3 regions of the Cupriavidus sp. WKF15 genome follow, and region 1 is predicted to be linked to each of the others. Evidence: predicted binding sites of a transcription regulator. Region 1 holds the regulator's gene; each other region holds the start of a gene.

Region 1 (10,337 bases):
ATAGCCCTCGGCCGCAAGGTAGCGGGCCAGGTCGGGGATGAATTGGGCCGGCAGGTTATCGACGCAGTAGTAGCCTGCATCTTCAAGCACGTTCAGTGCGACGGATTTGCCGGAGCCGGAGATGCCGGTGATGAGGATGATGCGCATAGCATGGAGAGCATAGCATCCGGAGGTGGCCACGTCATGACAGTGGCCTCTCCACGCAAAAATGGCGAACCGCCCGGTTCGCCATTCTGGTCAGCATCGGCAGCTGATTACTTCGACAGGCATTCCTTCATGAACGCCTTGTAATCGTCGCCCTTCTTGCCCTTGCCTTCCTTGCTGCAGGCCGACATCTTTTCCTGCTGGGTCTTGGTCGGCTGCACGCCCTTGGCCGAAAGGCACTGCTTCATGAAGGCCTTGCGATCGTCGCCTTTCTTGTCGCCAGCCTGGTCGTTGCAGTCCTTCATCTTCTGCTGCTGCGCGGTGGGAGCCTTTGCGGCGGATGCGGGCGCGGCCTTGGGCGCCGCGGCCGGAGCAGCAGGCGTTGCCGGGGTGGCGGGCGTTGCCGGGGTGGCCGGCTGGGCAAAGGCGCCGGTGGCCAGCAACGGCGTCACCAGCACACACATCGCGATCAGTTTCTTCATGCTTGCTCTCCTGGCTGTGGAAAACTTCGTGGCCGCATTTTCGCCAGCCAACGGCGGGCGCTGCGGCTACGGACTGGGCTCGATGCCCATTACAGCACAAAACGAGGCATATCCCCACCGCGTTGACTTATTTGTCAACGCCGATGTAAGCAATTGAAAACGTGCCGCGGCTTGTCGCGATCGCCGCTCAGAGCAGGCGGCCCTGTCCGCGCGAGACCGCGTCGGCCTGCATTGCGGCGCGCTGGCGGTCCATGAAGTCGCGCAGGGTATCGATGCCGCGCAGGCGCAGGATGGTGTTGCGCACGGCGGCCTCGACCAGCACGGCGAGGTTTCGGCCGGCCGCCACCTGGATCTTGACCATATGGATTGGCAGGCCCAGCACGTCGAGGTACTGGGAGTCGAGCGGCAGGCGTTCGAACTCGCCGTCGTTGCGGCGCACCAGCTGGACCACCAGCTTCATCTTCATCTTCCGCCGCACGGCGGTCTCGCCGAAGATGGTCTTGATGTCGAGCAGGCCCAGGCCGCGCACTTCCAGCAGGTTCTGCAGCAGCGGCGGGCAGCGGCCTTCAATGAAATCGGGCCCCAGGCGCACGAAATCCACCGCATCGTCGGCGACCAGGCCGTGACCGCGCGAGATCAGTTCCAGGCCGAGCTCGCTCTTGCCGAGACCCGACTCGCCCATGATCAGCACGCCCATGCCCAGGATGTCGAGGAACACGCCGTGCATGGTCACGCGCGGCGCGGAAATGCGCGACAGGTAAAGCCGCAGGTGGTCGATCACCGCCGCCGAGGAGACCGGCGTGGTGAACAGCGGCGTGGACGAGCGCGTGCAGCGCAGCTCCAGGTCCGGCGGCGGTTCCATGCCGTCGGCCACCACCAGGAACGGCGGCTCGAGCAGGATCAGCTCGCCCATCTGGCGCTTGCGGGTCTCGTCGTCCAGGCGCTGGTAATAGGTGATCTCGGGCTTGCCCAGCACCTGGATCCGGTTCGGGTGGATCAGGTTCAGGTGGCCAACCAGGTCCGCGGCCGAGGTAGCCTCGCGGGCAAACTCCACGTCGAAGGCGCGATCCGCACCCTCCAGGCCAGCCACCCACGAGAGTTTGATGTCGGCTGCGTTGTCGTCGAAGATCGACTGGGAGGTGACGCCGGTGAGTTCCATGCGGTATGACTTTCGGAGCGGGGACCGTGCCGGACTTTACGGTTGTCCGGTCTGTTGCCAGCCCAGGGGGAGGATCAGGGATGCCACTGCGTCAGGAGTTCGTGAACCGCGTCCGGCGTGGCCAGCGTTGCCAGGCCTTCGCGCATGTCGCGATCCGATAGCAGCTGGGCAATTTCGGAAAGGATTTCGAGGTGCTGCTGCGTGGCCTGTTCCGGCACCAGCAAGAAGATCAGCAGCGAGACCGGCTTGCCGTCCGGCGATTCGAACGGAATCGGCTCCGCCAGCCGCATGAAGGCAGCCAGCGGTTGCTTCAGACCCTTGATGCGTCCATGCGGAATGGCCACGCCCGCGCCCAGGCCGGTTGAACCCAGCGACTCGCGCGCGAACAGGTTGTCGGTCACGGTCGCCCGCGCCACGCCATGATTGTTCTCGAACAGGAGCCCGGCTTGCTCGAAGACACGCTTCTTGCTGGTGACGCTGACGTCGAGTTTGATGTTGCCGGGTGGCAGCAGTTTGGCCAAACGATTCATGGGCGATGCGAGGATTTCAGTTAGCAGGCAGATCGGACTGCTCAGCCCGGAAACGAAGCAGGGCCGGATTGCGGCGAGGCCATGGTTTGCCAGGCGTTCGGCCATTAGTTCGGCCATTATAGAGCAGCGTCTCCCCTGTTCTTGTGCAATGCAGCGCCGGTCCCTGTAGGTCCCGGCCCGTGCTGGTGCCGCCGCACCAGGGTAGGGCGGGCGCACCGGAGTCGCCACCGGCTATGTCTTGGAGAGCATACACCGTGCGGCGCCAGTTGCGAACACTTGTGCCAGCGGCCCGGGCAAGGCTGTGGCCGCGGATGCAAAAAAGCCGCGCTACATGGCGCGGCTTGCTTTTATCAGTCCCTTTTTGAGGGCCAGCCTAACGACTGGCAGGCATGATCATTGCTGCTGTAATTGTGACTCGGCCATCTGGTACTTGACCGCTTCGCGGTCGTGGCCTTGCACGCGGTCCTTGTAGCGAATCACCTGGCGGTCCAGCTTGTCGACGAGTGCGTCGATGGCCGCATACAGGTCTTCGTGGTGGGCTTCGACAAAGATGTCCTTGCCCCGGAGGTGCAGATTGATTTCCGCGTACTGCCGCCTGTCCTTTTCCTTGTGATTGTCGACTGAGAGTAGCACGCTGACGCCAATGACTTGATCGAAATGCCTGACGATACGCTCCAGCTTCGTTTCCACGTACTCACGCAGAGGGGGCGTGATGTCCAGGTGGTGTCCACTGATCTTGAAGTTCATAGCGCTTCTCCTTCTGAAAGAGCTGCACCAGGCAGGCGGTGCAACTCGGCTACAAAGTCTTGCGGAGATTGACAGCAGGGATCTTCAGGGCTTCGCGATACTTGGCGACGGTACGGCGCGCGACGACGAAGCCTTGTTCACCCAGCAATTCGGCAATTCGGCTGTCGGAAAGAGGACTCCTCGGGTCTTCGGCTCCTATAAGTTGCTTGATCAAGGCGCGGATGGCCGTTGATGAAGCCGCGCCACCAGTTTCGGTGGACACGTGGCTGCCGAAAAAGTACTTCAGTTCGAAAGTACCCATTGGCGTTGCCATGTATTTATTAGTCGTCACCCGGGATATGGTTGACTCGTGTAATCCCAGTGTATCGGCAATCTCCCGCAAAACCAAGGGGCGCATCGCGATTTCGCCATGCGTGAAAAAGTTCTTCTGACGTTCGACAATTGCCTGCGAAACTCGCAGGATCGTGTCGAACCTTTGCTGGATATTCTTGATCAGCCAGCGCGCTTCCTGCAGCTTCTGCTGCAGGCCGGCCGCGCCGGACTCTCCCTTGGCTCCGCGCAGGATCTGCGCATACATATCGTTGATGCGCAGGCGCGGCATCACGTCCGGGTTGAGCTGCGCGATCCATCCGCCGCCGCCCTTGCGCACGAACACGTCCGGCACCACGAAGTCGGCTTCGGGGCGGCTGTACGCGTGGCCCGGATATGGCGCGAGCGAGCGGATCAATTCGTGGGCGGCCTTGAGCGCCGCTTCGTCCACCTGCAGTGCTTTTTTCAACCGCGTGTAGTCGCGCACGGCAAGCAGTTCCAGGTGATGGTTGACGATCGACAATGCCAGCTCGCGCTGCGGGTGCTGCAGCCGGCGCAGCTGCAGGGTCAGGCATTCGGCGGCATTGCGCGCGCCTACGCCGGGCGGGTCGAAGCTTTGCAGCAGCGCGAGTATGGCCTGCACTTCCTCGACCTCGAATTCGAGTTCCTCGGGCAGCTCGGCGCAGATCTCCTCTAGCGACGCGCTCAGGTAGCCGTCGTCGTCGAGCGATTCGATCAGGAAGATCGCGAGCCCCTTGTCACGTGTAGAGATCTTCAGCGGCGCGAGCTGTTCCATCAGGTGTTCGCGCAGGGTGGGCTCGGCATCGCGCAACTGCATGGGCGTCTTCTCGTCGTCATCGCCCTGCGGGCGCCGCGCGAAATCGTCCAGGCTCCAGTCGCTGCCGTAATCGTCGCCACCGCTGTCACTGTAGCCTTCTTCATCTGCGCCCGCGCCGTTGGCGTTTGCTTCGCCATTGCCCTGCGGTTCCGCTGGTGCGGGTGCCGGTGCGCTCTGCAGATTGACCGAGCCGTCCGCAGCCACGCGCAGCGGGCTTTCGATCCAGTCGTTCTCGCGCTCGAGCAGCGGGTTTTCGGTCAGGGCCTGCTCGACTTCCTGCTGCAGTTCCAGCGTGGAAAGCTGCAGCAGCCGGATCGACTGCTGCAATTGCGGCGTGAGGGCAAGATGCTGGGAGAGGCGGAGCTGTAGCGACGGTTTCATGCGACCTATTCTATGCGCATCTTCCCGTTGTTGGAACGGAAATTGCTATCGCTGATGCTGCCTGATCGTCTCTGCCAAGGGGACAGTTTCTGCCCCGGCTTCACATGCGGAAGTTCTCGCCCAGATAGACGCGACGCACCGACTCGTTGGCGATGATGTCTTCGGGCTGGCCCGCTGCGAGTACGGTGCCTTCGCTGATGATATACGCGTGGTCGCAGATGCCGAGCGTTTCGCGCACATTGTGGTCGGTGATCAGCACGCCGATGTTGCGTGCCTTGAGGAAGCTGACGATGCGCTGGATCTCGCCGACCGCGATCGGGTCCACGCCGGCAAATGGCTCGTCGAGCAGGATGAAGCGCGGCGACGATGCCAGCGCGCGCGCGATTTCCACACGGCGGCGCTCACCGCCCGACAGCGACAGCGCGGGATTGTTGCGCAGGTGGGCGATCTGCAGGTCGTCGAGCAGCGTATCGAGGCGGCGGTCGATCTCGGCCTTGGGCAGCGCCTTGCCGTTTTCGAGCTGGAGCTCCAGCACCGCGCGGATGTTCTCTTCCACATTGAGCTTGCGGAACACCGAAGCTTCCTGCGGCAGGTAGGACAGGCCCATGCGCGCACGCTCGTGGATGGCCAGGCCGCTGATGTGCTTGCCGTCGAGCACGATATCGCCCTCGTCCAGCGCCACCAGGCCCACGATCATGTAGAACGACGTGGTCTTGCCCGCGCCGTTCGGACCGAGCAGGCCCACGACCTCGCCGCTTTTCACGTCGAGCGACACGTCCTTCACCACCGTGCGCGACCCGTAGCGCTTCTTCAGGTGGCGCACGACCATCGTGCTGCTGTCGGCACGGCCGTCGTTGGCGGCGGAAGCGGACGTGGGGGCGAGCATTGCGGTATCGATCATGGTGGCGGTGGTGCGCTCGGGCGCGTAATTCAGGGCTTGCTGGACGGCGCGGGCGCCGGCTTCAGGTCGAGTGGCGGGGCGGCGGCCGCACCGCTAGCTTGCTGGCGCGGCGAGAGCACTGCGCGCACGCGTCCCGACGGGTTGCCGGCCGAGGTGTTGTCACCGCCGCCGGCAGCTGTGTAGAACTCGTTGCGGCTGTCGTAGGTCAGCACCGCGCCACGGATCTCGTCGACCAGCTTGGCGCCCTGCAGGCGGGCCATGCGGGCGTGGCCGATCAGCTTGGACATTTCCTGCTTGCCGTCGTACTCGATGCGATCGCCCCAGCCGTCCATGTACTCGTCCACGCCTTCACGCTTCTGCCGGATATAGGCCTGCTTGCCGGCCTTGGCCGTGGCCACCGCGAACTGGTAGCCCTCGGGATCGGTGCGGATCTCGGCCGCGTCCGACTTCAGCACCATGGTGCCCTTGGTCAGGATCACGTTGCCCGTCAGCGTGTAGATCTGCTTGACGTCGTCGTAGCTGGCGTTGTCGGCTTCCAGGACCAGCGGCTTGTCCCGGTCCGCGCGTTCGGCATGGGCGCCCAGCGGCGCCAGCACGGCAAGCGTGGTCGCCACGGCCAGCAGCAACGGGGAGGCGCGCCGGCGGGACAAGGTCGTCAGGGAAGCAATCATGTTGGCAAGAGTCGCAGGAAGGCGGAGGTTCAGGCGCGGTGCTCAGGTCCGCGGTGCCGCCCCGTGGTGCGCGGGCGGCTGTTGTTGTCAGGATCCCGGGGTCCGGGTGGGCGCACCGGTAATGATGGTGCCGCGTACGTTGCCCAGCAATTGTACTTCGCGGGTAACGTTGTTGAAGATCAGCCCGTTGGCGGTCATGAGCGACGGGCCGCGCGTGAGCTTCACGGCCTTGTCGGTCTTGACAATGTCGTCATTGACCAGGACCCGGAAGTACTCCGAGGCGGCCGTCATCAGCGGGTCCTTGGCTGCGTCGGCGCCTTGTTGCCGCTCGACGAAGCCGTTGCCGTACAGGTCGATGACCGAGCCTTCGGCATTCATGTTGCCGCGATCGGCGCGCACGCTCACCGGCGGGCGGTCAGGCTGGTAGGCGCGCATGGCGGGACGGGTCACTTCGTAGGACTGATCGTCGCCGAAGTGGACCATCTTGTCGCCGGTGAAGCGCATCTTGGTACTGCCGTCCTGCGCGAGCTCGGTGGCCGAGAAGCGTTCCATGTAGTAGTCGGGCTCGTGCTTGCGTACGGTCGGCGCCTTGGTGCCTTCCTGCTGCGTATTGATCTGCACCAGCCAGAACGTGCTGCCGGCCACCACTGCCATCAGCAGCAGCGGCAGCAGCCGCAACACGATCCCGGTGAGGGAAGACAGGAGAGCCTGCATGGTGTCGTTGCGTGCGCGCCGGGGTTCAGATGACCTTGGCCCGGGTCAGGTCGTGGATGTGCAGCGCGCCCACCAGGCGCCCGTCATGGTCGACCACCAGCAACTGGTTGATGCGGTTGGCTTCCATGACCTGCACGGCTTCGACGGCGAGCTGGTCTTCATGGATCACGTGCGGGTTGCGGTGCATCACCTCGCCGATCGGCACGGTCTTCCAGTCGCGCGGGGTTTCCAGCAGGCGGCGCAGGTCGCCGTCGGTGAACACGCCGATGGCAACGCCGTCCGGGTCGACCACCGCGGTCATGGCCATGCCCTTGCGCGTGATCTCCATCAGTGCCTGGGCCAGCGGCGTGTTCTCGCGGACTTCAGGCACGGCATTGCCGGTTCGCATGACATCGCGCACGTGGGTCAGCAGCTTGCGGCCGAGCGCGCCGCCGGGGTGCGAGCGGGCGAAGTCTTCCTCGCCGAAGCCGCGCGCATCGAGTACCGCCACCGCCAGCGCGTCGCCAAGCGCCAGCGCCGCGGTCGTGCTCGCCGTCGGCGCCAGGTTCAGCGGGCAGGCCTCCTGTTCCACGCCGGCGTCGAGATGCACGTCCGCCAGCTTGGCCAGGTTCGATTCCGGGTTGCCGGTGATCGAGATCAGCCGGGCGCCGATGCGCTTGACGATCGGGATGATCGACAGCAGCTCGCCGGTCTCGCCGGAATTGGAGAACGCGATCAGCACATCGTCGCGCGTGACCATGCCCAGGTCGCCGTGGCTGGCTTCGGCCGGATGCACGAAGAACGACGGCGTACCGGTGGAGGCCAGCGTGGCGGCGACCTTGCGGCCGATATGGCCGGACTTGCCGATGCCGGACACCACGACACGTCCGCTGCACTGGAGGACGAGCTGCACGGCATGCGCGAAGTCGGCGGTCAGGCGCCCGGAAAGCGCGGCGACCGCGTCGGCTTCAATCTGGAGGGTACTGCGGGCGAGCCGGAGTGCTCGATCCGCATCGAAATTGGCTATCATGGCGACGAAGTATACCAACGAATGCGGCGACGCCCGGGCTGTCCCGGCGAGCGCCGCGCTTGCCGTGTTCCGCCGGCAGGGCGCCCGTGCCGGGGCACAGCCGGCTGCCCTGGCCGGTTCATCCTGAGCGTCCGATGCATTCTCCGCTGGAACTGACCCTGGTGCTGCTGGCTGCCGCCGTCTTCGGCGTGGTCGCGTTCCGCATGCTGCAGCTGCCACCCATGCTCGGTTACCTGGCGGTCGGCATCCTGATCGGCCCGCATGCGATGGGCCTGGCCAGCGACACAGCCCAGACAAAGTACCTGGCCGAGTTCGGCGTGGTCTTCCTGATGTTCTCGATCGGCCTGGAGTTCAACCTCAGCAAGCTGCGCGCCATGAAACGGCTCGTGTTCGGGCTGGGCGGCTCCCAGGTGGCGCTGTCGATGCTGGCCGTGGTGCCGGCGAGCTGGCTGTTCAACTGGCTGTTTCCCTTGTCGTGGCAGGCGTCGGTGGCGCTCGGCGGGGCGCTGGCCATGTCGTCCACGGCGATCGTCTCGAAGATGCTGGCCGAGCGCATGGAGCTGGAAAGCGAGCACGGCCGCAACATCATCAGCGTGCTGCTGTTCCAGGACCTGGCCGTGGTGCCGCTGCTGATCGTGATCCCGGCGCTGTCGCGCGACCCGGGCGACCTGGCCGTGGCGCTGGGCATGGCCACGGCCAAGATCGCCGTGGCGCTGGGCGCGATCTTCTTCCTGGGCCAGCGCCTGATGAGCCGCTGGTTCCACGTGGTGGCGGCGCGGCGGTCGCAGGAGCTGTTCATGCTGAACCTGCTGCTGGTCACCCTCGGCATGGCCGCGCTGACCGAGCGGCTGGGCCTGTCGATGGCGCTGGGCGCGTTCATGGCCGGCATGCTGATCTCGGAGACGCCGTACCGGCATCAGGTGGAAGAGGACATCAAGCCCTTCCGCGATGTGCTGCTGGGGTTGTTCTTCGTCACCATCGGCATGCTGCTCAATATCCAGGTGGTGCTGGAGCACGCATGGCTGGTGTTGATGCTGCTGGTCGTGCCGATCCTGTTCAAGCTGGTGCTGATCGCCGTACTGGCAAGGCTATTCGGCTCGCGCCAGGGGGTGGCGATCCGTACCGGCCTTGGGCTGGCGCAGGCCGGCGAATTCGGCTTCGTGCTGCTCAACCAGATCGACGGGCTGAACCTCGTGGATCCGGTGCTGATCCAGGTGATCCTGGCGTCGATGCTGCTGTCGATGCTGGCCGCGCCATTCCTGATCCAGTACAGCGACGCCATTGTGCTGCGCTTTGCCGCGAACGAATGGCTGATGCAATCGCTGAACATGACGCGCATTGCCGCGCAAAGCCTGCAGACTGAGAAGCACGCCATCATCTGCGGCTACGGGCGCAGCGGCCAGAACCTGGCCCATATGCTCGAGCGCGAGGGCATCACCTACGTGGCCCTCGACCTGGATCCGGACCGCGTGCGCGACGCCGCCGCGGCGGGGGACACGGTGGTCTATGGCGACGCCGGCCGGCGCGAGGCGCTGATTGCCGCGGGTATCCACCGTGCCGCGGCGATCATCGTCACCTACGCCAACACGCCGTCCGCGCTCAAGGTGCTGCACCACGTGCAGGAGCTGGCGCCGGCACTGCCGGTGATCGTGCGCACGGTCGACGATTCGGAACTTGACACGCTGCAGAAGGCCGGCGCCACCGAGGTCGTGCCTGAGATCATCGAAGGCAGCCTGATGCTGGCGTCACATGCGCTGGTGCTGCTCGGGGTGCCCATGCGGCATGTTCTGCGCGGCGTACAGGAAGCGCGTGACGCGCGCTATAGCCTGTTGCGCGGCTACTTCCACGGCCGCGACGATGAGGAGGACATGGTCGAGCGCGAGACAGTGCGGCTGCACTCGGTGTCGCTCGGGCCGGCGGCGACGTCGGTGGGCCGGCGCATCGGCGCGCTGGGGCTGGAGCGGATCGGCGCCGAGGTCACGGCCGTGCGCCGCCGGGGCATCCGCGCCTTCGACCCGGAGCCGGACACGGTGCTCGAAGCCGGCGATATCGTCGTGCTGCGCGGCACGCCCGAGGCGCTGGAGGCGGCGGAGACGCGGATCCTCAGCGACTGAACGGATCCGCAGACGCCTGAAAGCGGCTAGTGCGCCGCACCGGACGGTGCCTCCACCCACGACGGCGGCAGGCTGTCCAGCACCGAGCGCGCATCAAGCGAGCCGATCGGAACGCCGGCATCGGCAGGAATGCGGCCCTTGCCTTGCAGCATCAGGTAGCGCAGGCAGCACACACGCAGGAACGATGAAAAATTGCCGGCCACGGCCTCGTCACCGCGATGCGTGGTCAGTTCGTCATGCAGCCGGGTGATGAGCTGGTTGACGGTCATGCCGTCGCGCTGCGCCAGCTCGTCGAGCACTTCCCAGAACAGGTTTTCGAGCCGGATGCTGGTGGCAAC
Region 2 (10,337 bases), 1.3 Mb from region 1:
ACGGTCCTCGATGGCGCGGTTCTTGGCGAAGGCGTCGGGGTCGAAGCCGCCACATTCCACGGCCAGCGAGTGGTCGACGATCAGCTGCACCGGCACCACGGGGTTGACCTTGGCGGGGTCGCCGCCCTGGTCGGCAATCGCGTCGCGCAGGCCGGCCAGGTCCACCAGCGCGGTCTGGCCCAGGATGTCATGGCATACCACGCGCGCCGGGAACCACGGGAAATCCAGCTCGCGCTTGCGCTCGATGAGCTGTTTCAGCGAATCGGTCAGCGTGGCCGGGTCGCAGCGGCGCACGAGGTTCTCGGCCAGCACGCGCGACGTGTAGGGCAGCTTGTCATAGGCACCCGGCTGGATTGCCTCGACGGCTTCGCGCGCATCGAAGAAATCCAGCTTGGTGCCCGGCAGTGGTTTGCGGTGTGCAGTGTTCATGGCGTGGGGAGGAATACGGGGTCAAGCACAGGAACTGTGGAACAGGGCGCAATGCGCCCCGTTCCACGTTCCCCAGTCAGCGCGGTGTGATCAGCGCTTCTCGATCGGCACGAACTCCAGGTTCTCAGGACCAGTGTAGTTGGCGCTCGGGCGGATGATCTTGTTGTCGATGCGCTGCTCGATGATGTGCGCAGCCCAGCCGGAGGTACGCGCGATCACGAACAGCGGCGTGAACATCGCGGTCGGCACGCCCATCATGTGATAGCTCACGGCGCTGAACCAATCCAGGTTCGGGAACATCTTCTTGATGTCCCACATCACCGTTTCCAGGCGCTCGGCGATGTCGAACATCTTCATCGAGCCGGCGTCCTTGGACAGCTGGCGCGCGGTTTCCTTGATCACCTGGTTGCGCGGGTCGGCAATGGTGTACACCGGGTGGCCGAAGCCGATCACGACTTCCTTGTTCTCGACGCGGCGGGTGATGTCGGCCTGGGCTTCGTCGGGGCTGTCGTAGCGCTTCTGGATCTCGAAGGCCACTTCATTGGCGCCGCCGTGCTTGGGGCCGCGCAGCGCGCCGATCGCGCCGCAGATGGCCGAGTGCATGTCCGAGCCCGTGCCGGCGATGACGCGGCCGGTGAAGGTCGAGGCGTTGAACTCGTGCTCCGCGTACAGGATCATCGAGGTGTGCATGGCGCGCTCCCACAGCGCCGACGGCTTCTTGCCGTGCAGCAGGTGCAGGAAGTGGGCGCCGATCGAGTCGTCGTCGGTCTCGACTTCGATGCGGCGGCCATTGTGGCTGTAGTGGTACCAGTACAGCAGCATCGAGCCCAGGCTGGCCATCAGCTGGTCGGCGATGTCGCGCGCGCCCGGCGTGTTGTGGTCGTCCTTCTCGGGCAGCACTGTACCGAGCACGGACACGCCGGTGCGCATCACGTCCATCGGGTGGGCCGAGGCGGGCACCCATTCCAGGGCGGCCTTGACGTTGGCGGGCAGGCCGCGCAGCGACTTCAGCTTGGTCTTGTAGGCGGCCAGTTCGGCCTTGTTCGGCAGCTTGCCGTGGACCAGCAGGTGGGCGATTTCCTCGAACTCGCAGGCGTCGGCCACATCCAGGATGTCATAGCCGCGGTAGTGCAGGTCGTTGCCGGTACGGCCGACAGTGCACAGGGCGGTGTTACCGGCGGTCACGCCCGACAGGGCAACGGACTTCTTGGGCTTCGGGGTGGCGATCGGTTGTGCTTCGGACATCAGGGTCTCCTTGTGAGGTACGGTTCGGCTGGCCTTACTTGGCCTTGCCCTGGGCAAACAGGGCGTCGAGTTTCTGTTCGTAGGCGTGGTAGCCGATGCTCTCGTAGAGTTCGGCGCGAGTCTGCATGGTCTCGACCACGTTCTTCTGGGTGCCGTCGCGGCGGATGGCGGTGTAGACGTTCTCGGCGGCCTTGTTCATCGCGCGGAAGGCCGACAGCGGGTACAGCACCATCGACACGCCGGAGCCGGCCAGTTCGTCGGTGGTGAACAGCGGCGTGGCGCCGAATTCGGTAATGTTGGCCAGCACCGGCACCTTCACCGCGTCGACGAACTTGCGGTACATGGCCAGGTCGGTCATGGCTTCCGGGAAGATCGCGTCGGCGCCAGCCTCGACGCATGCCACGGCGCGCTCGATGGCGCTTTCCAGGCCTTCGACGGCCAGCGCGTCGGTACGCGCCATGATCACGAAGTTCTCGTCGGTACGGGCATCCACGGCGGCCTTGATGCGGTCCACCATCTCGGTCTGCGTGACGATTTCCTTGTTCGGGCGATGGCCGCAGCGCTTGGCGCCAACCTGGTCTTCGATGTGCATGGCACCGGCGCCGGCCTTGATCAGCGAGCGCGTGGTGCGGGCCACGTTGAAGGCCGACGAGCCGAAGCCGGTGTCGACGTCGACCAGCAGCGGCACATCGCACACGTCGCTGATGCGGCGCACGTCGATCAGAACGTCTTCCAGACCGGAGATGCCCAGGTCGGGCAGGCCAAGCGAGCCGGCGGCCACGCCGCCGCCCGACAGGTAGATGGCGCGATAGCCGGCGCGCTTGGCCAGCAGGGCGTGGTTGGCGTTGATGGTGCCCACCACCTGCAGCGGATGCTCTTCAGCCAGGGCCTGGCGGAAGCGGGCGCCGGCCGAACGGGCCAGGTCGGAAGCGGAATAGGTCATGGTTGCAGTGTCTCGTTTCAGGCAATGAAGAACGGGCCCAATACTGCAAGGGGTGTGCCAGGCGCTGGAGCAGGGCGGTGAAATAGGTGTAATGCCTTGATTTGTCGGGATATTTCCCTGCGGGCGGTACGCAGTTGGACGCGCCGAGCATCAATTCACGTCACTATTGCATTGCATGAGTGGAATTCGGATTTCACGATTGAAATTCAAATTCATCGCGGGCACAATGGCGTCACTCTACGCATGAAGCACCATGGCACCTCCCGTCTCTTCTCCCGGCCTGCCGCGCATCTGGGCGCTCGGCATCAGCCGCCTGCAGCGCGCCTTTGCGGAACTGATCCCCGCCTATTCCCACCGTGCGGAGTTCCGCATCGTCGGCCGGGCCTACGATTCGGCGGCCGACGCCATCCGGCGCGAGGCGCGCGAAGGCAAGCTCGATGTGGTGGTATCGGGCGGCTCTAACGGCGCCTACCTGCGCCAGCACGTCGACGTCCCCGTGGTGCTGGTCAAGGTGACCGGCTTCGATGTGATGAGCGCGCTGGCGACCGCGCGCCGCATTTCACCCAATGTGGCGCTCGTGACGCACGCTTCCACCTATGCGGAGGTGGACGAATTCACCCGCGCCTTTTCGCTGTCGATTCCCGCCTACACGTACCTGACCGAGGACGATGCCACCGCGCGCGTCCAGACGCTCAAGCAGGAAGGCGTGAAGGTCGTAGTCGGCCCAGGCCTGGTGACGGACCTGGCGGACCGGCTCGGCCTGATCGGCGTGTTCCTGTACTCGGGCAACTCCGTGCGCATGGCGCTCGAAGACGCGATCGAGGCCGCGCGCCTGCGGCGCATCGAATCCGGCCGGCGCGACTACGTCAACACCATCCTCGCGCACCTCAATGAAGGCGTGGCAGCCGTCGACGGCGAAGGCCGCATCCAGTCGTTCAATCCGGCGATGGAACGGTTCCTTGGCACGCCGGCGGCGAATGCGGTCGGGCGCAAGCTGCAGGCGCTGTCGCCGGGCCTCTCGCTGGACGACGTGATCCAGAGCGGCACCAAGGAACTCGAAGCCATCCAGAAGGTGGGCGATCGCATGGTCGTGGTCAACCGCATCCCCCTCGTCAGTGAGTCCGGCACCACCGGCGCGCTGCTGACCCTGCAGGATGCCACCGCCATCCAGCGCGTGGACCGCAATCTGCGTTCGCGCAGCCGCACGCGGCTGCCGGGCGTGCGCTACAGCCTGGATGACCTGGCAGGTACCTCGGCCGCCATGACGCACCTGCGTGACCTGGCGCGGCGCTATGCGGTGGTCGATTCGACCGTGCTGATCGGCGGCGAGAGCGGCACCGGCAAGGAGGTGCTGGCGCAAGGCATGCACGATGCCAGCCCACGCCGCGCGTTCCCGTTCGTTGCCGTCAACTGCGCGGCATTTCCCGAGACACTCCTTGAAAGCGAACTGTTCGGCTACGAGGAGGGCGCCTTCACCGGCGCGCGGCGCGGCGGCAAGGCTGGCCTGTTCGAGTCGGCCCACAACGGCACGCTGTTCCTGGACGAGGTTGGCGACATGCCTCCCGCACTGCAGACGCGCCTGCTGCGCGTGCTGCAGGAAAAGCAGGTGTTGCCGATCGGCGGGCTGGAGGCCGTGCCGGTCAATGTGCGCGTGATCGCCGCCACGCACCGCGACCTCGCGCAGCGCGTGCGCGAGGGCAGCTTCCGCCAGGACCTTTACTACCGCCTGAACATCCTGCGCATCGAGGTGCCGCCGCTGCGCGAGCGTGCCGGGGACCTGCCGGAACTCGCGAACCTGCTTTACCAGCGTGCGCTCGAACGGTTGGGGCTGGAGCATCAGGAGGGCCTGCCGGAGGCAGCCCGTGTCCGGCTGGCCGGCTACCATTGGCCCGGCAATATCAGGGAACTGGAGAATGTGACCGAGCGCATTGCCGTGCTCGTGGCGGGCCGTCCGCTGGAGCCCGCGGAACTGCTGCGCGAACTGCATGCCGCCGTGCCGGAATTGTTCGGCAATGACGGGGGCGAAACGCAAGAAGAGCGGATGGCTGCCGACCTGCCGGCGCAGGATCACGCGCGCGGTAACCGGCAGCGCCGCGTCGGCCGTTCGCTGGCTGGTGTCGCGCAGGCCAGCGAGACCGAGTATATCCGGCGTGTACTGGCCGAATGCGGCGGCGATCGCAACGCGGCGTGCCACATCCTTGGGATCAGCCCGACCACGCTGTGGCGGCGGCTCCGGGCCGACTGAGGGCGCCGGGCACCTTCTTCAAGCGGGCATTTTGCGGAACGCAATCGCGAAGCGGTTCCACGTGTTGATGGCGTTGACCAACAGCGTCAGGTTGACCAGCTCCGCATCCTCGAAGTGCGGGCGCACGGCTTCCCAGACGGCGTCCGGCACATGGTCCTGCGACACCAGCGTCACGGCTTCGGTCCACGCCAGCGCGGCCCGCTCGCGCTCCGTGAAGAACGGCGTTTCATGCCATACCGACAGCGTAGCCAGCCGCCGGTCATCCTCGCCGTGCTTGCGCGCGTCGCGCGTGTGCATGTCGATGCAGTAGGCGCAGCCGTTGATCTGCGAGGCACGCAGCCGCACCAGTTCCACCAGCGACTGTTCCAGTCCACTCTTGCCGATCTGCTCTTCCAGTGCCATGACGGCCTTGATGGCAGCCGGACTGGCCTTGTAGAAATCCAGACGATGTTGCATCGCGTGCTCCGGTTCGGTGTGTGGGTTGCGCGGCGCCGCCGGGCGCCGCCGTGAGAACAAGCGTAGGACGCGGAGTGGCTATGCGAAATGGCCGATCCTGACAAATTCGAGGTAACCAATGGGGCCAGCTCAGGCGGTGCCCTGGCGCCGGCTGGCAAGGGCGCTGGCCAGCCGGGCAAGCCCCGCATGGATCGCGTCGACGCCGATGCCGCCATAGCCGAACAGCAGCCCCGGCCGTGGCGCCTGGCTGGCAAACATGCCGGCCAGGCCGTAAATCCCGACCGATTCGGCCGCCGCGAGGCGGATCACCTCGCTTTCGTCCTGGGGCGCCCGGATGGCTGCCACCAGGTGGATGCCCACCGCGCACGGCAGCGGCGTGAGCCACGGCGCCAGGTCGCCGCGCAGATGTTCCAGCAGGGCGGTGCGGCGCGCGGCGTATTCCTTGTGCATGCGTCGCAGGTGTTTGGCGAAATAGCCGTCGAGCATGAACTTCGCCAGCGCTATCTGCGTCATGGTGCAGCTATGCCAGTCGCCCACCTGCTTGGCCCGGCGCAGTGCCGCGCCGAGCGATGCGGGCGGAATGACATAGCCGACGCGCAATTCCGGGAAGATGGTTTTGGAAAAGGTCCCCACATAGGCCACCACGCCGGCCGTGTCCAGGCTCTTGAGCGATTCCATGGGGCGGCCTTCGAAGCGGAACTCGCCGTCGTAGTCATCTTCCACGACGAGCGCGCCGTGGCGTTGCGCCCATTCCAGCAGGGCCAGCCGGCGCTCGAGGCTCATGGGCATGCCCAGCGGGAACTGGTGGGACGGCGTGACATAGACCATCCTGGCGTTCGCCGGCAGCGCGTCGACCACCAGCCCTTCCTCATCCACGGGCACCGGTACCACCTGCGCACCCAGCGCAGCGAAGATGATGCGCGCCGGTGGATAGCCAGGATCTTCCATGGCAACCACTTCGCCGGGGCGGACGGAGACCTTGGTCAGCAAGTCCAGCGCCTGCTGCGCACCTTGCGTGATGATCACGTCGTGCCAGTGGCTGACCACGGCGCGGCTGAAGGCCAGGTAGCTCGCCACGGCCTGGCGCAACGCCTGCTCGCCGGCCGGGTCGTGGTAGGTGCCGCGCCCGCGCGCCTGCACCCGCAGTGCATGGCCGACACAGCGGCGCCACTGGTCGAACGGAAACAGGCCCTTGTCAGTCACGCCGCCGACGAAGTCGTAGGCTGGCGGCGTGTCCGTGGGCGTCATCGGCAGCGCGTCCTCCATCTGCGACCAGATCGAGCCTGTGGCTGGCGAGGTTGCCGGCACGGGCGGCGGCGGCGCCAGCCGCGTCATGGCGTCGGCCACGAAGGTGCCGTCGCCGGTGCGCGAGCGCAGGTAGCCCTCGGCGATCAGCCGCTCGAACACATCGAGCGTGGTCTTGCGCGAGACGCCGAGCTGCAGTGCCAGTTGCCGCGTGGAAGGCAGCCGCTGGCCCGGCGCGAGCCGGCCATCCATGACGCCGGCGCGCAGCTGGCGATAGATCTGGCCGGCCAGGCCCTGGCGGCCGTGGATCGTAAGGTGGACATCCATCGGTTCTGGCTTGAAGGTGGTTTGCGCTGGGTATGGGCAACGGCCCGGGCAGGGCCGCCGCCGGAACCGGGCGCCTGGCTAGCCCGCTCGCGGCGCTGCGTGGGTGAACGGCGCCGGCACCAGCCCTTTTCCGGCCAGCCAATCCTGATTGAAGAGCCGTCCGAAGTAAAGATCGCCGCGGTCGCAGAGCAGGGTGACGATGCTATGCCCCGGTCCCATTTCGCGCGCCAGCGCGACGGCCGCCGCAACGTTGATGCCCGTGGACCCGCCCAGGAACAGTCCTTCTTCGCGCAGCAGGCGATAGACCATGTCGACGCAGGCCTGGTCATCGACCCGCACGGCGTCGTCGATCACGGTGTCCTGCAGGTTGGCGGTGACGCGGCTGGAACCGATGCCCTCGGTGATCGAACTGCCTTCGGACTTCAGTTCGCGGTGCTTGACGAAGTTATACAGGCTGCTGCCGCAAGGATCGGCGAGCACGATGCGCACGTGCGGCGTATGTTCCTTCAGGCAGCGCGAGATCCCTGCCAGCGAGCCGCCGGTACCAGTGGCGCACACGAAGGCGTCGACCCGTCCTGCCGTGTCATGCCAGATCTCCGGCCCGGTGGTTTCATAGTGGGCCTGGCGGTTGGCCAAGTTGTCGAACTGGTTGGCCCAGATGGCGTTCTCGGTCTGGTCCGCCAGCCGGCCGGCAATCTTCTGGTAGTTGTCCGGGTCGGCGTACGGCTTGGCCGGAACCGCGCGTACCTCGGCGCCGAGCATGCGCAGGCGCTCCATCTTTTCGGGGGACTGGGTATCGGGGATGACCACGATGCAGCGATAGCCGCGCGCGGCGCAGATATGCGCAAGGCCGATGCCGGTATTGCCGGCGGTGCCCTCGACGACCGTGCCGCCCGGCCTGAGGGTGCCGCGGCGTTCGGCGTCGCGGATGATGTAGAGCGCCGCGCGGTCCTTGACCGAGCCGCCGGGATTCAGGAATTCCGCCTTGCCATAGATGTCGCAACCGGTCTCGGCGCTCAGCCCGCCGAGCCGGATCAGCGGCGTGTGTCCGACAGTGCCGACGAAACCATCCCTGATGTCCATGGCGCACTCCTGCCACGCCCCATGAGGTATGGGGCGTCACCCAGAGTGATAGACCGGGCATCGGAGATTGACAAGACGGGCGGCGCAGCGCGCCGGACTCTTATGCAACGCCTCTATGCGGTGCCTTTATGCGGCATTCAGCCAGCGGAAGCGGAAGTCGCCTTCGACCAGCTCCTGGCGGGTGGCGTGAAAGTCACGCATATATTCGCGGTTCAGGTGGGACTCCAGCGCGCCCTTGGAATCCCAGACCATGTAGACCACGAAGACTTCGGCGTCTTCGGCGTCCTGCCCGACGTGGTAGTTCAGGCAGCCTGGCTCCGTCAGCCCGCGCGTGCGCAGCGAATCGAGCTGGGTCACCAGGGCTTCGCGGCGATTGGTCTTGGCGCGGGCAATGCCGACTAGCGTGTACGTTCTGGACATGGGATGACCGGCGAGCGTCTGCGGGCGTCAGGTAAGCGTTTGGCGGGCCATTGTAGCCGGGCCCGGCGGCTGGCCCGGAATGCCCGAGGAGCCTGTCTGGACATTTTTCGATGGCTTGACAGCCGCGCCCGCGTCGGTTCCTGACGCACTTTTTCTAAAGTATTGGCCGCAGCTGCCGATATGCGGCCGAGAACGTGGCATCACTTCACACGGGGGCATTGCATGTTGAGACGAATCAGGACGGAGCAACTGCAGGTCGGCATGTTCGTGGCCAAGCTGGGCGGGCCCTGGCACGCGCGGGCGTTCTCGCGGTCGAAATTCCTGGTGGCCAGCGAGGACCAGGTCAGCCAGCTCCGGTCTTCGGGCGTGCAGGAAGTCTGGATCGACATCCTCAAGGGCCGCAACGCGCCGACCCCGCAGGCGGCGCTGAGCCCATGGGAGACGCCGGAACCGGAACCGGCGCCGGCGCCGGTAGCCGCCGCGAGCCTGGAAGCCGAATTCGGCCTCGCGCGCGAATTGCTCCAGTCGGGCAAGTCGGTGATCGGCTCCATGTTTGCCGACGTGCGCATGGGACGCGCGCTGGAGATCGACGGCGCCTTGCTGCTGGTGGACTCGGCGTCGCAGTCGCTGTCGCGGCATTCGCAGGCGCTGATCGCGCTGGCGCGGCTCAAGGCGCGCGACGACTACAGCTATATGCACGCGTTCGCCATGTGCGCGCTGATGGTCGCCGTCGGGCGCACGATGGAGCTGCCGCCCGAAGAGGTGCGCGATCTGGGCCTGGCCGGCCTGGTGCACGACATCGGCAAGCTGACGCTGCCCGAGGCCGTGCTGCACAAGCCCACTTCGCGCAAGCCCGGCGAGGACGAGGAGATCCGTCGCCATCCGTCGACAGGCTATCGCATCCTCAACGAGGCGCGCGTGAATGCGAACATCGTGCTGGACGTCTGCGTGCACCACCATGAGCGCGTGGACGGGCGCGGCTATCCGTTTGGCCTGATGGGGCGCGAACTCAGCGTCCACGCCAAGATCGCGGCCATCTGCGATACCTACGATTCGCTGACTTCCAGCCGCCCGGGGCACCAGGAATGGTCGCCGGCGCGGGCCATGGAATACATGGCGGTGCGCGTCGACACGCTGTTCGACCGCCGCGTGTTCAAGGCTTTTACGCGCACCGTGGGCATCTATCCGCTCGGTACGGTGCTGCGGTTGCGCTCGAACCGGCTGGCGGTGGTGTGCGCCCAGCATGAGTCCGAACCGCTGCGTCCGCGCGTGATGGCGTTCTACTCGGTAGAGGATTCGAGCCCGCTGACGCCGCAGGTCATCGATTTGCGCCACAGCAGCGATACCGTGGTGGCCTTTGAAGACCCGGCGGACTGGGGCTATACCGACGAGCAGCTGCTGGCTATCTACGCCGGGAAGGGGCAGCCTGGCGCGGTGGAGGCGGCAACAGCCACGGCGATGCCTGGAGCTTAGCCAGCAGGAAGTCGCTGAAGGCCCGGACGCGCGCGCTGCCGCGCAAGTCCGGATGCGTCAGGATCCAGAGCGGCGTGTCCAATGCCGGGTCGGGCGGCGCCAGCCTGACCAGTTCGCGGTCCGGATCGGCAAGCAGGCAGAGCAGCATGCCCGCGCCCATGCCCTGGCGCACGGCCTCGGCCATCGCCACCAGGCTGTCCGCGCAGACTGAGCGGCGGTCCTGCGGCACATTGGCGGCGACCCAGCGCGCCTGGGCCAGGTGTGACAAGGTATCGTCCGGTACCACCCAGTCATAGTTGTCCCACGGCTCGCCATCGCGCGGCGCCCGCCCGCGGCCAAACTGCCGCAGGTAGCCGCGGGCGGCGTAAGGCGCCGTCTGCAGCAGACCGGCCTGGCGGCCGACCAGGTGTTCCGGAGGCGCGGTGGCCGGCCGCACGGCAATATCCGCTTCGCGCCGGTTCAGGTTCAGGA
Region 3 (10,337 bases), 1.8 Mb from region 1:
GCAACTGGGCAGCCAGGTTTACGCCATGGCCGGGATGGAGACCAAGCTGCACCTGATTGCCAACGAGGCCGGCACGTATGACGGCATGTCCGCCAACTACAGCGGCGGCGGCTTCTCGGGCATGAAGTTCAAGGCGACGGCCATGTCGAACTTCGAGTTCGACGCGTGGGTCGCCAAGGTGCGCGCATCCGAACGCCAGCTCGCCAGCGCGGACTACAAGGTCCTGGCCAAGCCGAGCGAAGCGGAACCGGTGGCCTACTACGGCAAGGTCGAAGACGGCCTGTTCACCGGCATCCTGCACCAGTACATGGGCAACGACGGCCACGCCATGGCCCGCGAAGGCTTTGATGGCGGCCCGATCTGCACGTCGCGTAACACGCTCGGCGAAGAGCGGGTGTCCATGGCCACGCCGGCCAAGCCGGCGCTGGGCGCGCAATCCTAGGAGCAATGATGTTTGGCAAATTGAGTTTGTCGGCGATTCCGTTTCATGAGCCGATCATCATGGTCGTACTGGCCGGCGTCGCCATCGGCGGCGCTGCGCTGCTAGGCGCGATCACGTATTTCAAGAAGTGGGGCTACCTCTGGAATGAGTGGTTCACTTCGGTCGATCACAAGAAGATCGGTGTGATGTACTGCCTGGTCGCGCTGGTCATGCTGCTGCGCGGCTTTTCCGACGCGGTCATGATGCGCGCGCAACTGGCGCTCGCCACGAACGGTGCCCACGGCGTCCTGCCGCCGGAACACTACGACCAGATCTTCACCGCCCACGGCGTGATCATGATCTTCTTCGTGGCCATGCCGCTGATGACGGGCCTGATGAACCTCGTGGTGCCGCTGCAGATCGGCGCGCGCGACGTGGCCTTCCCGTTCCTGAACACGCTGTCGTTCTGGCTGTTCGTGTCGGGCGCCATGCTGGTGAACATCTCGCTGGGCGTTGGCGAATTCGCCAAGACCGGCTGGCTCGCTTACCCGCCGCTGTCCGGCCTGGATTTCAGCCCGGGCGTAGGGGTGGACTACTACCTCTGGTCCTTGCAGATCTCGGGGTTGGGCACGCTGCTGACCGGCGTGAACTTCCTGGTGACCATCCTGAAGATGCGCGCCCCGGGCATGACCCTGATGCGCATGCCGGTGTTCACCTGGACGGTCCTGTGCACCAACGTGCTGATCGTGGCTGCCTTCCCGGTGCTGACCGTGTCGCTGGCACTGCTGGGCCTGGACCGCTACTTCGACATGCACTTCTTCACGAACGATGGCGGCGGCAATGCCATGATGTACGTGAACCTGATCTGGATCTGGGGCCACCCCGAGGTGTACATCCTGATCCTGCCGGCGTTCGGTATCTTCTCTGAAGTCATCGCCACGTTCTCGGGCAAGAAGCTGTTCGGCTACAAGGGCATGGTGTACGCGACCTCGGCCATCATGGTGCTGTCGTTCATCGTGTGGCTGCACCACTTCTTCACGATGGGCTCGGGCGCGAACGTCAACGCGTTCTTTGGCATCACGACCATGATCATCTCCATCCCGACCGGGGTGAAGATCTTCAACTGGCTGTTCACGATGTACCGCGGCCGCGTGCAGATGACCTCGCCGGTGCTGTGGACGCTGGGCTTCATGATCACCTTCGTGATCGGCGGCATGACCGGCGTGCTGATGGCCGTGCCGGCAGCCGACTTCGTGCTGCACAACAGCCTGTTCCTGATCGCCCATTTCCACAACGTGATCATCGGCGGCGTGCTGTTCGGCTACCTGGCCGGCATCACCTACTGGTGGCCGAAGGCGTTCGGCTTCAAGCTGAACGAGCGTCTGGGCAAGTGCGCGTTCTGGTGCTGGCTGGTGGGCTTCTACTTCGCCTTCATGCCGCTGTACGTGCTGGGCCTGATGGGCATGACCCGTCGCCTGAACCACACTGACAACCCGGCCTGGACGCCGTGGCTGTACCTGGCCGTGGTCGGCGTGGTGTTCGTCGCGCTGGGCATCTTCTTCCAGGTGCTGCAGATCGTCGTGTCGATCCGCGACCGCAAGAAGCTGGCCGATGTGACCGGCGACCCGTGGGGTGGCCGCACGCTGGAATGGGCCACTTCGTCGCCGCCGCCGTTCTACAACTTCGCGCACACCCCGGTGGTGCGTGACCTGGACGCGTTCGCCGACATGAAGGCCCGTGGCGAGAAGCTGCCGACCAGCGGCTACGAGCAGATCCACATGCCGAAGAACACCGGCGCGGGCTTCTGGATGGGCCTGTACAGCCTGGTGCTTGGCTTTGCCCTGGTCTGGCACATCTGGTGGCTTGCCGCCGTTGGCCTGATCGGCATGGTGGTGTCGTTCATCCGCCGCGCCAACGATGACCACATCGACTACTACGTGCCGGCCGCCGAGGTCGAGCAGATTGAAACGCGCCAACTGCAGCGCATTGCTTCGCAGGCCTGATGACCATGTCGACAGAAGTCCTTGATCGCTTCGGGGCGGCGCAAGCCCCGGCTCATGCGCGCTCGCACGACGAGACGCACGACCACGCGCACCATGACACCAGCGAGAACACCATCTTTGGTTTCTGGCTGTACCTGATGAGCGACTGCATCCTGTTCGCGTGCCTGTTCGCCGCGTTCGCCGTCCTGCGCGGCGAAGTGGCGGGCGGTCCGTCGGGCAAGGAGCTGTTCGAGCTCAACTACGTGCTCGTCGAGACCTTCATCCTGCTGTTCTCGTCGATCACGTACGGTTTCGCGATGATCTCGCTGCAGAACCGTTCGAAGGTACGGGTGCTGGTCTGGCTGGGCATTACCTTCCTGCTGGGCGCCGCGTTCATGTACATGGAAATCAATGAATTCCATCACCTGATCGCCGAAGGCGCCGGCCCGAGCCGCAGCGCGTTCCTGTCGTCGTTCTTCACGCTGGTGGGCACCCACGGCCTGCACGTCGCAAGCGGCATGGTGTGGATGCTGGTCCTGATGTGGCAAGTCAGCAAGAAGGGCCTGACCCCGACCATGTCCAAGCGCCTGAACTGCCTCAGCCTGTTCTGGCACTTCCTGGACGTCGTCTGGATCGGCGTCTTCACCGTGGTCTATCTGATGGGGGCAATGTAAATGGCACAGCAACACGCAGCGTCCGCGCACGCCGAGTCGCACGGCCACAGCAGCTTCAAGTCCTATGTGATCGGCTTCGTGCTGGCGGTGGTCCTGACCGTCATCCCGTTCAAGATCGTGATGGACGGCACCATGGACCGCGGCACGACCCTCCTGATCATCCTCGGCATGGCCGCAGTGCAGGTGGTCGTGCACCTGAAGTACTTCCTCCATATGGATGGCTCGAAGCAGCAGCGCTGGAACGTGATGTCGTTCCTGTTCACGCTGCTGATCCTGTTCATCGTGCTGGCCGGCTCGCTCTGGATCATGCACAACATGAACGCGAACATGATGCCGTGGATGATGAAGTAATCGTCTTCGGACGATAGAAGAACGGGGCCTTCGGGCCCCGTTTTTGTTTGCGGCGGTGCACCATGCGCCGCGGCGCCGCACAACTCACGACAGTCTGCCTCCTCTTCCCCGAAGCCCGCGGCCGGTTCTCCCTTGCACCTGATTGCGCCGTGCACGATGGCGGTGCGTAGTCGTCGACCGGGGCGCAGCACCAGCATGGTGCTTCCGCGCGAAACCTCCAAACGAATTGTCTCTTGCCGGGCGCCCGGCGGTGCCAGACCGCAGGCGGGAGCCGTGCGTTCCCTGGCACGCTAGTTGCAGATGCATCACCCGGGGTGCGTTGAGTCCCGTAACCAAACGATAAAGGGAGCAGCAATGAAACGACGTGACATGCTGAAGCTGTCGGCGGTAGCCGCCGCGGCAATGATCGGCGCCAGCCCGCTGGCGATGGCGCAGTCCAAAGAGCCGATCAAGGTCGGCATCCTGCATTCGCTGTCCGGCACCATGGCGATTTCCGAGACGTCGCTCAAGGACGTGGCGCTGATGACCATCGACGAGATCAACAAGAGCGGCGGCGTGCTCGGCCGCAAGCTCGAACCCGTGGTCGTGGATCCCGCGTCGAACTGGCCGCTGTTTGCCGAGAAGGCGCGTCAGCTGATCACCAAGGACAAGGTCGCCGTCACGTTCGGCTGCTGGACTTCGGTGTCGCGAAAGTCGGTGCTGCCGGTCTACGAAGAGCTGAATTCGCTGCTGTTCTACCCCGTGCAGTATGAGGGCGAGGAAATGTCGAAGAACGTCTTCTACACGGGCGCGGCGCCCAACCAGCAGGCCATTCCGGCGGTCGAGTACCTGATGAGCAAGGAAGGCGGCGGCGCCAAGCGCTTCTTCCTGCTGGGCACCGACTACGTCTATCCGCGCACCACCAACAAGATCCTGCGCGCCTTCCTGAAGAGCAAGGGCGTCGCCGACAAGGACATCGAAGAGGTCTACACGCCGTTCGGCCACAGCGACTACCAGACCATCGTCGCCAACATCAAGAAGTTCTCGCAGGGCGGCAAGACCGCCGTGATCTCCACCATCAACGGCGACTCCAACGTGCCGTTCTACAAGGAACTCGGCAACGCCGGCCTGAAGGCCAAGGACGTCCCGGTGGTCGCCTTCTCCGTGGGCGAGGAAGAGTTGCGCGGCATCGACACCAAGCCGCTGGTCGGCCACCTGGCGGCATGGAACTACTTCATGTCCGTCAAGAACCCCGAGAACGATGCGTTCAAGAAACAGTGGGCTGCCTGGGTCAAGGCGAACAACCTGCCGGGCGGCGACAAGCGCGTGACCAACGATCCGATGGAAGCCACCTACGTGGGCATCCACATGTGGGCGCAGGCCGTGAAGAAAGCCGGTACCACGGACACCGACAAGGTGCGTGCCGCCATGTACGGCCAGACCTTCAAGGCGCCCGACGGCTTCACCCTGACCATGGGCGAGAACCACCACCTCTACAAGCCGGTGATGATCGGCGAGGTCAAGGGCGACGGACAGTTCACCGTCGTGTGGAAGACGCCCAAGGCCATACGCGCGCAGCCGTGGAGCCCGTTCATCGCAGGCAACGAAGGCAAGCCGGACAAGGTGATGTAAGGCTGCCTGCCGTTGCAGCCTGACAGGCACGCACCGCCGGTTCTCCGTAGCCGGCAGTGCGTGCCGCGTCAGCCCGGTTCCCCAGAAAAAAAGCAGGCGCGGCCACGCGCCGCCCATTCGCCAGCACCTATGTCCCAATCGTTACCGAAGAGCGCCATGCCGTGGCTGCGCGCCATGCTGGCTGCGCTGCTGCTTGCCGCGCCGCTATGGGCGGCCGCCGCGGGCGCATTGTCGCAGGCCGACCTCAAGCCACTGGCCGAGGACGATTTCGATGCCAAGACCGCGGCCCTGTCGGCGCTGGCCAAAGCTCCACCGGAACAGGCCGGTCCCATCCTGAAAGCGTTGCAGGACGATGCGCTGCAATACGCGCCGTCGGTAGGCATGGTGCGCCAGGAAGGCGACAAGACCGTCGATGCCATCACCGGCCAGCCGGTCAAGGTCAAGGCCGACGAGCTGGAATCACTGACCCTGAATAACAGCCTGCGCGCGATCGTCGACAGCGCGGCAAGCAGCCTGCAGCTGCAGTCGCCCGATATCGCGGTGCGCACGCAGGCCATCAATACGCTGTACGACCAGCCCGAGAGTGCCTCGCGTGCCAGCGTCGAAGCCGCGCGCAAGATGGAGGCCGATCCCGGTCTGCGCGCCCGGTTGGACGTGATCTGGGCCACTTCCGTGCTGGCGGAGGAGACCCAGCCGGGAGATTCGGCGCAGCGCGAAGCGCGACTCGAAGCCATTCGTGTCCTGGGCCGCGACAGCAATCCGCAAAGCCGCCAGAAACTGGCTCCGCTGGTCGAGCGCGGCAGTGACGGCAAGTACCGTGAAGCCGATGTCGAAGTGCGCGTTGCCGCCCAGCAGGCACTCGATGCATTGCGCAGCGACCAGCGCCGTGCCGAGCTGATCGGCAACCTGTTTGCCGGCCTGAGCCTGGGCAGCGTGCTGCTGCTGGCCGCGCTGGGCCTGGCCATCACCTATGGCCTGATCGGCGTCATTAACATGGCGCACGGCGAGTTCCTGATGATCGGCGCGTATGCGACCTACGTGGTGCAGACGCTGTTCCGCACCTATGCGCCCGGCGCGTTCGACTGGTACCTGCCGGCGGCGCTGCCGGCCTCGTTCCTGGCGGCGGGCATCGTCGGTTTCGTGCTCGAGCGGCTGGTGCTGCGCCATCTCTACGGGCGGCCCCTGGAGACGCTGCTGGCCACGTTCGGCGTGAGCCTGCTGCTGATGCAGGCGGTGCGCACACTGTTCGGCGCGCAGAACGTGGAAGTCGCCAATCCGGCCTGGATGAGCGGTGGCATGGAGTGGATGCCGGGTCTGGTGATCCCGTACAACCGCATCGTCATCATCCTGTTCGCGCTGGCCGTGGTGGCGGTCGCATGGGCGGTGCTCAACCGCACGCGCCTTGGCCTGTTTGTTCGCGCGACCACGCAGAACCGCACCATGGCCGCCTGCGTGGGCGTGCGCACATGGAAGGTGGACAGCTATGCCTTTGCCTTCGGTGCGGGCATTGCCGGCATGGGCGGCTGCGCGCTGTCGCAGATCGGCAATGTCGGTCCGGATCTGGGCCAGGCGTACATCATCGATTCCTTCATGGTCGTGGTGCTGGGCGGGGTAGGGCAGCTGGCCGGCACCATCGTCGGCGCATTCGGGCTGGGCATCATCAACAAGTTCATCGAGCCGTTCTACGGCGCGGTGCTGGCCAAGATCTTCGTCCTGGTGCTGATCGTGCTGTTCATCCAGAAGCGGCCGCAGGGACTTTTCGCGCTCAAGGGGCGCAGCGCGGAGGCATGATGCAGAGCTTTCATTCCGATTCCCCGGGCACGCCTTTCCGGCTTGCGGTGCCCGAGCGCCAGCCGCTGTTCAGCCGCCGGGCCTGGACGATGCTGGCAGTATTGACACTCGTGGTGGCGATCGGCGTGCCGGCGTGCGCGCTGCTGGTGCCCGCAGGCCATCCGCTGCACCTGTCGGCCTACGCGCTGACGCTGGTCGGCAAGATCATGTGCTTTGCGCTCGCCGCGATTGCGCTGGACCTGGTGTGGGGCTATTGCGGCATCCTGAGCCTGGGTCACGGGCTGTTCTTCGCGCTCGGCGGCTATGCGATGGGCATGTACCTGATGCGGTCCATCGGTCGCGAAGGCGTGTACAAGAGCGATCTGCCGGACTTCATGGTGTTTCTCGACTGGAAGGAGCTGCCGTGGTTCTGGCACGGCACCGAGCACCTCGGCTATGCGCTGCTGCTGGTGGTGCTGGTCCCCGGCGTTCTGGCGTGGCTGTTCGGCTTCTTTGCGTTCCGCTCGCGCATCAAGGGCGTGTACCTGTCGATCATCACGCAGGCCATGACGTACGCGGCGATGCTGCTGTTCTTCCGCAACGAAACGGGCTTTGGCGGCAACAACGGGTTCACCGACTTCAAGCGTATCGCCGGCTATGCCATTGCCGCGCCGCAGACGCGCGCGGCGCTGTTCGTGCTGACCTTCCTTGCGCTGGTCGCAGGGTTCGTGGCTTGCCGCTATATCGTCACGTCCAAGCTGGGCCGCGTCGTGACCGCCATACGCGATGCCGAGATGCGCGTGATGTTCTCGGGCTACAACCCGCTGGGCTACAAGCTGTTCGTATGGACGTTCTCGGCCGTGCTGTGTGGCATTGCCGGCGCGCTGTACGTGCCGCAGGTGGGCATCATCAACCCGGGCGAGATGTCGCCCGGCAATTCCATCGAGATGGCCGTATGGGTGGCCGTGGGTGGGCGCGGTACGCTGATCGGGCCGGTGATCGGCGCATTCCTGGTCAACGGTGCCAAGACCATGTTCACGGCCTACTTTGCCGAGTACTGGCTGTTCCTGCTCGGCGCGATGTTCGTACTGGTCACGCTATACCTGCCCGATGGCGTGATCGGGCTGTGGAAGCGCCTGCGCGAACGCGGCAGCCGCGCAACGCCGGCGAGCCCGGTCGCACAGGAAGCCGTATCCAGTCCCGCCGTGGCGGGGCGTACCGGAGGTGAAGCATGAATGCCGCGCTTGAATACGGCCAGGCGGAAAGCGGCAACGCGACCGGTCTCGGCCGCGTGATGGAACCGGGCACGATCGATGTCTCGCACGGACCGATCCTTTACCTGGAAGACCTCACGGTGCAGTTCGACGGCTTTCGCGCGCTCAACAAGCTGAGCCTGTCGATCGACCACGGCGAATTGCGCTGCGTGATCGGCCCCAATGGCGCGGGCAAGACCACGATGATGGATGTCATCACCGGCAAGACCGGTCCGCGCAATGCCAACGTCAGCGGCCGCGTGTTCCTGGGCCAGACCATCGACCTGATGCGCATGACCGAGCCGCGCATCGCGCAGGTCGGCATCGGCCGCAAGTTCCAGAAGCCCACGGTATTCGAGCAGCATGCCGTCTGGGAGAACCTGGAGCTCGCGATGAAGGCCGACAAGCGCTGGTGGTCGTCGCTGCGCGCGCGACTGACCGGGGAAGGGCATCGCCGCATCGAGGAAACACTGGCGCTGACGGGCCTTGAAGACGAGGCCTACCGCCCGGCGGGTCTGCTGTCGCACGGCCAGAAGCAGCGCCTGGAGATCGGCATGCTACTGATGCAGCAACCCCAGTTGCTGTTGCTGGATGAGCCCGTGGCCGGCATGACCGATGAGGAAACCATGCAGCTCGCCGCGCTGCTGAACAGCCTGCGCGGCAGCTGTTCGATGATGGTGGTCGAGCACGACATGGAGTTCGTCGCGGCGCTGGCCGGCGGCGAAGGCAAAGTCACGGTACTTGCGGAAGGCAGCGTGCTGGCCGAAGGCACGCTCGACAGCGTCAAGCGCGATGACCGCGTGATCGAATCCTACCTGGGAAGATAGCCATGCTGCAGGTCAATGCACTGAACCAGTTCTACGGCGGCAGCCATATCCTGCGCAACGTCAGCTTCGAGGTGCCGCGCGGCAAGCTCACCACGCTGCTGGGCCGCAACGGCGTAGGCAAGAGCACCTTGCTCAAGTGCCTGATGGGCGTGGTGCCCACGCGCAGCGGCAGCATCCAGTGGGACGGCCACGCACTGGAGAAGAAGCCGCCCTATGAGAGGGTGTCGGCTGGCCTTGCCTACGTGCCGCAGGGGCGCGAGATCTTTCCACGGCTGACGGTGGAAGAGAACCTGCTGATCGGCGCGGCCAGCCGGGCGCGGCCCGCGGGCGTGCCGGACCGCATCTACCAGCTGTTCCCCGTGCTGCGCACCATGCGGCAGCGCCGCGGCGGCGACCTGTCGGGCGGCCAGCAGCAACAGCTTGCGATCGGCCGCGCGCTGATGAGCGAGCCCGGCCTGCTGATCCTGGACGAGCCGACCGAAGGTATCCAGCCGTCGATCATCCAGGACATCGGGCGCGCGCTGCGCCTGCTGGTCGACGAATTCGGCATGACAGTGCTGCTGGTCGAGCAGTACTACGAGTTCGCGCGCCATATTGCCGATCACTACGTGGTGATGAGCCGGGGCGAAGTCGTGGCGAAGGGCGAGGGCGTTAATATGGAGAACGACGGTGTGCGGGAGCTGATTGCCGTGTAATGGTGCAGGGCGAGTCGGTGAGTGCCGCGCGCTGCGCTTTCGTGACGGCGGACGGCGCGCTATGATTTCCGGCATCCGCTGCGGCGCATGCCGCGGCTCGCCCCTGCTTGCATTGCCGGGCCATTCATCGAGCCATGCGTCATCCTGATTTTCCTCCCACTACCGCCGTGCCTGCGCCATGGCAGGCCAGCCTGTGCCTGCGCTTTGCCGCGCGTGGCGGGCGCACCGTGCTGGCCGGACGGCAGCACCGGGGCCCGCTGATGGTGCAGAAGCCGCTCTATCCGGAAGGCGGCATCTGCCACGCCGTCATCCTGCATCCGCCGGCTGGCGTGGCGGGCGGCGACACTCTCGATATCACCCTGCATGCGGAAGCCGGCACCCACGCGGTCATCGCGACGCCAGGTGCAACCAAATGGTACAAGTCGCTCGGCCGTGACGCGTCGCAGCATGTGCGCCTGACGGTCGACGATGGCGCCCGGCTGGATTGGCTGCCGCAGGAGAACATCGTCTTCGATGATGCGCGCGCGCGCATCGCCACCGAACTGGCCGTTGCGCCGGGCGGCAGCGCGATCGGCTGGGACGCCGTGGTGCTCGGGCGGCAGGCGTCCGGCGAGCATTGGGCGCGGGGCTCCGTTTGGCTGGACACGCAGGTGCGCTGCGACGGGCGCGCGCTATGGATCGAGCAATCGCAGCTGGACGCCGCATCGGCATTGCGCGGCGCGGTACCCGGGCTGGACGGCATGTGCGTGCTGG

Evidence for each region. Region 1 encodes sigma-54, which starts transcription at its own class of promoters, with help from an activator protein. Its sites were predicted from a motif close to TGGCANGNAANCTGCTTT; they were not measured.
Region 2: a site for sigma-54 is predicted at 2,660-2,677, ahead of prpB (methylisocitrate lyase). Genes of this name have one in related genera too.
Region 3: a site for sigma-54 is predicted at 3,712-3,729, ahead of urtA (urea ABC transporter substrate-binding protein). Genes of this name have one in related genera too.

What each region holds. Positions count from the first base shown of each region.
Region 1 is NZ_CP119572.1:404,163-414,499, forward strand. It holds gene rapZ (RNase adapter RapZ) at 1-147, opposite strand, end outside; gene CupriaWKF_RS01945 (PsiF family protein) at 255-626, opposite strand; gene CupriaWKF_RS01950 (hypothetical protein) at 625-783, shown strand; gene hprK (HPr(Ser) kinase/phosphatase) at 814-1,785, opposite strand; gene CupriaWKF_RS01960 (PTS sugar transporter subunit IIA) at 1,860-2,315, opposite strand; gene raiA (ribosome-associated translation inhibitor RaiA) at 2,709-3,062, opposite strand; gene CupriaWKF_RS01970 (RNA polymerase factor sigma-54) at 3,112-4,590, opposite strand; gene lptB (LPS export ABC transporter ATP-binding protein) at 4,691-5,476, opposite strand; gene lptA (lipopolysaccharide transport periplasmic protein LptA) at 5,521-6,162, opposite strand; gene lptC (LPS export ABC transporter periplasmic protein LptC) at 6,250-6,876, opposite strand; gene CupriaWKF_RS01990 (KpsF/GutQ family sugar-phosphate isomerase) at 6,902-7,885, opposite strand; gene CupriaWKF_RS01995 (hypothetical protein) at 7,884-8,012, shown strand; gene CupriaWKF_RS02000 (monovalent cation:proton antiporter family protein) at 8,020-9,999, shown strand; gene CupriaWKF_RS02005 (ribbon-helix-helix domain-containing protein) at 10,026-10,337, opposite strand, start outside.
Region 2 is NZ_CP119572.1:1,669,406-1,679,742, forward strand. It holds gene acnD (Fe/S-dependent 2-methylisocitrate dehydratase AcnD) at 1-429, opposite strand, end outside; gene prpC (2-methylcitrate synthase) at 520-1,674, opposite strand; gene prpB (methylisocitrate lyase) at 1,709-2,617, opposite strand; gene prpR (propionate catabolism operon regulatory protein PrpR) at 2,871-4,862, shown strand; gene CupriaWKF_RS07840 (carboxymuconolactone decarboxylase family protein) at 4,881-5,318, opposite strand; gene CupriaWKF_RS07845 (PLP-dependent aminotransferase family protein) at 5,448-6,890, opposite strand; gene CupriaWKF_RS07850 (cysteine synthase A) at 6,969-7,973, opposite strand; gene CupriaWKF_RS07855 (putative quinol monooxygenase) at 8,100-8,393, opposite strand; gene CupriaWKF_RS07860 (HD-GYP domain-containing protein) at 8,616-9,866, shown strand; gene CupriaWKF_RS07865 (LysR family transcriptional regulator) at 9,796-10,337, opposite strand, start outside.
Region 3 is NZ_CP119572.1:2,356,219-2,366,555, reverse strand. It holds gene cyoA (ubiquinol oxidase subunit II) at 1-442, shown strand, start outside; gene cyoB (cytochrome o ubiquinol oxidase subunit I) at 451-2,424, shown strand; gene cyoC (cytochrome o ubiquinol oxidase subunit III) at 2,430-3,077, shown strand; gene cyoD (cytochrome o ubiquinol oxidase subunit IV) at 3,078-3,428, shown strand; gene urtA (urea ABC transporter substrate-binding protein) at 3,783-5,039, shown strand; gene urtB (urea ABC transporter permease subunit UrtB) at 5,196-6,830, shown strand; gene urtC (urea ABC transporter permease subunit UrtC) at 6,830-8,044, shown strand; gene urtD (urea ABC transporter ATP-binding protein UrtD) at 8,041-8,889, shown strand; gene urtE (urea ABC transporter ATP-binding subunit UrtE) at 8,892-9,584, shown strand; gene CupriaWKF_RS11000 (urease accessory protein UreD) at 9,719-10,337, shown strand, end outside.